DNA from 2 places in the Cytobacillus sp. FSL R7-0680 genome. Region 1 is predicted to be linked to the other one. Evidence: a T-box and tRNA genes for the amino acid it is inferred to sense, from the RefSeq annotation. Region 1 holds a T-box; the other holds one or more tRNA genes.

Region 1 (2,447 bases):
AAGAATGCTACTGCAGAAGAAAGGACGAAGCTATTTAAATTAGCTTGGGATTTAATAGGTTCACCTTTTGGTTCTCGTCATGAATTATACGAGCGCTTTTATTCTGGGGATCCGATGCTGCAAACAGCAGATATGTGGCGGAAATATGATAAAAAAGAGTGGACGAGACAGCTAGCTCCCTTTTGGAAAAACTGTTAGTAGAAGAAGCCTAAACATTGAAATAGCCACCTGATAAAAGGTGACTATTTTTAAATTACCTCACAACCTAATTCTTTAACAATAATTTCATGAATTTTCTTTTACCTACTGAAACAATCATATTATGGCTAATCGTAGTCGTTTCCATATCAGTGGTGATTTTTTTACCATCTATTTTAATTGCGCCACCAGCAATCATTCTTTTAGCCTCGGATTTTGAAGGCAGTAAGCCTGTATCTACTAACAATTGCACAATGGTGATAGAAGTTGGGCCAGTCCATGTCATTGTCGGCAGTTCTTCAGGTACTTCTCCTTTTTGGAAAATCGTAATAAATTGTTGTTCTGCTTTTTCAGCTGCCTCTTCATCATGGTACATTTGTACAATTAGCTTTGCTAATTGCATCTTTACATCACGTGGATGGAGGGTTCGCTTAACTAGCCCTTCTTCTATCTCAGTTATTTCTTCAGGTGTAAGTGGAGTAATAAGTGTAAAGTACTTCACCATGAGTTCATCCGGAATGGACATCGCTTTCCCGTACATTTCGTTTGCTGGTTCATTAATACCGATATAATTATTCTTCGATTTTGACATTTTCTCAACGCCATCTAATCCTTCAAGTAGTGGCATCAGCAGTGCAATTTGCTTAGTTTTTCCAAATTTCTCTTGAAAGTGCCTACCCATAAGGACATTAAAGTGCTGATCGGTGCCCCCTAACTCAATATCACATTCAAGCACAACAGAATCGTATCCTTGCATGACTGGGTAGAAGAATTCGTGTAAAGAAATCGGCTTCCCGAAGGCAATTCTTTCTTCAAAGTCATCACGTTCCATTAAACGGGCAATGGTAATTTTACCTGCTAATTGAATGACATCATCAAACTTAAGTTGAGAGAGCCATGTTGAATTATAATGTAATTCAACTTTTTCCATATCGAGTACTTTACCAAATTGCTCAAAATAAGTTTGGGCGTTATGCTTCACTTCTTCATCGGTTAACGGCTTTCTAGCGATGGACTTACCTGTTGGATCACCAATCTTACCAGTAAAATCCCCAATTAATAATTGAATCGTATGACCATTATCTTGGAATTGCTTTAACTTCTTTAAAACAACCGTATGACCTAAATGAACGTCAGGAGCTGAAGGGTCTAAGCCAAGCTTTATCTTTAAAGGTTTATTTAATAAAATAGATTTTGCTAACTTTTCTTCTAATTCTTCAGTGGGTATTATTTCTTGCACACCTTGTTTGTATAACTTTAATTGTCTCTGTAACTCTTTTAATTGCTGTTCTGATAATTTTTCTTTCACAATTATTCACATCCTTAAAAAATAATAAAAATCCACATCCCTGATAAAAGGGACGTGGATTTCACGCGTTACCACCCTAATTGAGAAGTATAATACTTCTCCACCTCAACATTTAACGAACGTAGCCGTTCATTGCAAGTAGCAATGAAAGTTCAAGAAGTTGTAATTCGCTTCATCCTTTATACCGACTCTCAGTCATTTGTCGGCTCTCTGTGATAGGGAGGAGGTTGCTACTAAGACTTCTATCATCACTTTTTCTTTATTAAAATTTATTGTCTTTAATGAGCCGGTAAAGGGTTGCAGCTAATTGCTTTTGATCGTCCGTTTTTAACCCTTTAACAATGGAGATTTCTCCCTCATGAAATTCGGGATAAAGCTCTTCAATGACGTCTCTACCCTTAGGTGTAATCACAACAAAAGTGTTTCGGCGATCTCTTGGGTCGGTTTCCCTTCTGCAAAATGACTTATTCTCTAATGTACGCATAATATTACTGATTGTTGCTTTTGATACACCTGCAGAAAGGGCAAGCTCTTTTGTTTCCATTTTTCCATATATCCATAAATCATAAAGAATCGAAAAGGAAGTCCAAGAGATTTTATGCTTGGCTAACACTTCTTGCTCTAGCTTATTTTTAATGCCTTGGCCAATGCGATATAGGCTAGTGACTACGGCTATTGCATTTGGCTCTATCGTTGTTTTTTTACTTATCTTTTGAATGACCGTTGACTCTTCAGGATGCAAATAGCCATCTTCGTCTAATTGGTGAATAGGATCACCCCTCTTTTATTTTCAGAATCATTAGCTATGAAATGATTCTACAAAAAAAGAAACAGAATTGCAACCCTCAAACTTAAGGGTAATACAAAACTGTTTGATAAATAATCATATCTTCCCCAATATTGCGATACGTATGAGCTTTGTTGGCGGAGAAACGGATGG
Region 2 (2,447 bases), 3.3 Mb from region 1:
GGGATAACAGGCTTATCTCCCCCAAGAGTCCACATCGACGGGGAGGTTTGGCACCTCGATGTCGGCTCATCGCATCCTGGGGCTGTAGTCGGTCCCAAGGGTTGGGCTGTTCGCCCATTAAAGCGGTACGCGAGCTGGGTTCAGAACGTCGTGAGACAGTTCGGTCCCTATCCGTCGTGGGCGCAGGAAATTTGAGAGGAGCTGTCCTTAGTACGAGAGGACCGGGATGGACGCACCGCTGGTGTACCAGTTGTCTTGCCAAAGGCATCGCTGGGTAGCTATGTGCGGAAGGGATAAGTGCTGAAAGCATCTAAGCATGAAGCCCCCCTCGAGATGAGATTTCCCATAGCGCAAGCTAGTAAGATCCCTGAAAGATGATCAGGTTGATAGGTTAGAGGTGGAAGTGTGGCGACACATGTAGCTGACTAATACTAATCGATCGAGGACTTAACCAAAAACGAAAAGCGAAAGCGCCTTGTTCAGGCGCCGCAGCTAGACAGCACTACGTAAGTAGTCGCGTCAGCAACGCATAGGCGATTACTCAAAACAATCTTCTTCAACATTACCTAGTTTTCAGAGAATGATTTAAAATTTCTCTTGAAATTTTCATAAAAGACGTTATAATAATAAATGTCTTTAAAAAGTCCGGTGGCGATAGCGAGAAGGTCACACCCGTTCCCATACCGAACACGGAAGTTAAGCTTCTCAGCGCCGATGGTAGTTAGGGGCTGTCCCCTTGTGAGAGTAGGACGTTGCCGGGCATACATATTAACATATTATTCCGCAGTAGCTCAGTGGTAGAGCATTCGGCTGTTAACCGAACGGTCGTAGGTTCGAATCCTACCTGCGGAGCCATTTTAAACAAAATCAAAGATATTTAGCTGATGCTTCCATAGCTCAGCAGGTAGAGCACTTCCATGGTAAGGAAGAGGTCACCGGTTCGAGCCCGGTTGGAAGCTCTGGTAAGAACTTTAAATATTTTTGGCCCCTTGGTCAAGCGGTTAAGACACCGCCCTTTCACGGCGGTAACACGGGTTCGAATCCCGTAGGGGTCACCATTTTGGAGGATTAGCTCAGCTGGGAGAGCATCTGCCTTACAAGCAGAGGGTCGGCGGTTCGATCCCGTCATCCTCCACCATTTCAATTTACTATAGATGGGCCGGCCTAGCTCAATTGGTAGAGCAACTGACTTGTAATCAGTAGGTTGGGGGTTCAAGTCCTCTGGCCGGCACCATTTTAATATATTTATGTCGGAGGGGTAGCGAAGTGGCTAAACGCGGCGGACTGTAAATCCGCTCCTTCGGGTTCGGCAGTTCGAATCTGCCCCCCTCCACCATTTCAATTTTATTTGAATGAAAATCCAAAAAGCGGACATAATATAATTAGTCCTTTTTATTTTGTTTTTTTACATACGATGGGCTATAGCCAAGCGGTAAGGCAACGGATTTTGATTCCGTCATTCGCAGGTTCGATCCCTGCTAGCCCAGCCATTTTCGAGCCATTAGCTCAGTTGGTAGAGCATCTGACTTTTAATCAGAGGGTCGAAGGTTCGAGTCCTTCATGGCTCACTTAATCCTTAAACATTTTATGTTTAAGGATTTTTATTTGTTATCTTGTATTTTTCCCATGAGATTAAACATAAGGAAATTACCCACATACTTCTTGTATGAGATATCACAGGGCCTTTCTTTGTACAATCCTTTAAGCTGACTTAACTAAGTAAGCAGAGGAAGCGCATCTATTTTTGGTGATTTGTAATTCAATCTGTGTTTAGAAATATATCATTTTCCGTTTGTGTTCTGCTATCCTGCCCACAGTAATTGACCCAGAGCAATAATAAATGCCCTTTTTTTGTATAGATATACAAAATTTTGCACAGTTGAACCATTAGAATGTAACCGTTTACAATAGAGAGAGAATTCATTCTTTAGTAGGGGGAGCAACTAAATGAAAAACATTTCAATTATTGGTATGCCGATGGACTTGGGACAATTACGAAGAGGGGTAGACATGGGGCCAAGTGCCATCCGATATGCGGGCATTGAAAATAGATTACAAGAACTTAATCACCAAGTTGATGATTTAGGTGATATTGAAATAGGTAGGTCGACTGAACAAATAGATAAGGAAACAGGTTTAAGAAACTTGGACTTAATTGCAGAAAAGACTAAAATCTTAGCAGATCAAGTTAATGGGGTAGTAAAAAAAGGAGCATTTCCTCTTGTTTTAGGAGGGGATCATAGTATCGCTATTGGTACGTTAGCTGGTTTATTACAGCATTATCATAACTTAGGTGTGATTTGGTACGATGCACACGGGGACTTAAATACAGCAGAAACTTCGCCATCCGGTAATATTCATGGGATGTCCTTAGCAGTCGCTCTAGGATATGGGCATCCATTGTTATTAGAGGTAGGAGGAGTCCATAAGAAGTTGAAGCCTGAAAA

What was found. A T-box is a leader RNA that pairs with one kind of tRNA and senses whether it is charged. The one in region 1 lies ahead of tyrS (tyrosine--tRNA ligase), so its partner is inferred to be a tRNA-Tyr.
Region 2: it has a tRNA-Tyr gene. The T-box ahead of tyrS (tyrosine--tRNA ligase) is inferred to sense a tRNA for this amino acid. The anticodon was not compared.

What each region holds. Positions count from the first base shown of each region.
Region 1 is NZ_JBBPAO010000001.1:418,911-421,357, forward strand. It holds gene MKY26_RS02110 (4-hydroxyphenylacetate 3-hydroxylase family protein) at 1-198, shown strand, start outside; gene tyrS (tyrosine--tRNA ligase) at 266-1,513, opposite strand; T-box leader at 1,553-1,765, opposite strand; gene MKY26_RS02120 (MarR family winged helix-turn-helix transcriptional regulator) at 1,770-2,249, opposite strand; gene MKY26_RS02125 (helix-turn-helix domain-containing protein) at 2,359-2,447, opposite strand, start outside.
Region 2 is NZ_JBBPAO010000001.1:3,690,948-3,693,394, forward strand. It holds rRNA gene MKY26_RS18405 (23S ribosomal RNA) at 1-455, shown strand, start outside; rRNA gene rrf (5S ribosomal RNA) at 645-761, shown strand; tRNA gene MKY26_RS18415 (tRNA-Asn) at 781-855, shown strand; tRNA gene MKY26_RS18420 (tRNA-Thr) at 887-959, shown strand; tRNA gene MKY26_RS18425 (tRNA-Glu) at 984-1,058, shown strand; tRNA gene MKY26_RS18430 (tRNA-Val) at 1,063-1,138, shown strand; tRNA gene MKY26_RS18435 (tRNA-Thr) at 1,159-1,234, shown strand; tRNA gene MKY26_RS18440 (tRNA-Tyr) at 1,253-1,336, shown strand; tRNA gene MKY26_RS18445 (tRNA-Gln) at 1,416-1,490, shown strand; tRNA gene MKY26_RS18450 (tRNA-Lys) at 1,496-1,568, shown strand; gene rocF (arginase) at 1,948-2,447, shown strand, end outside.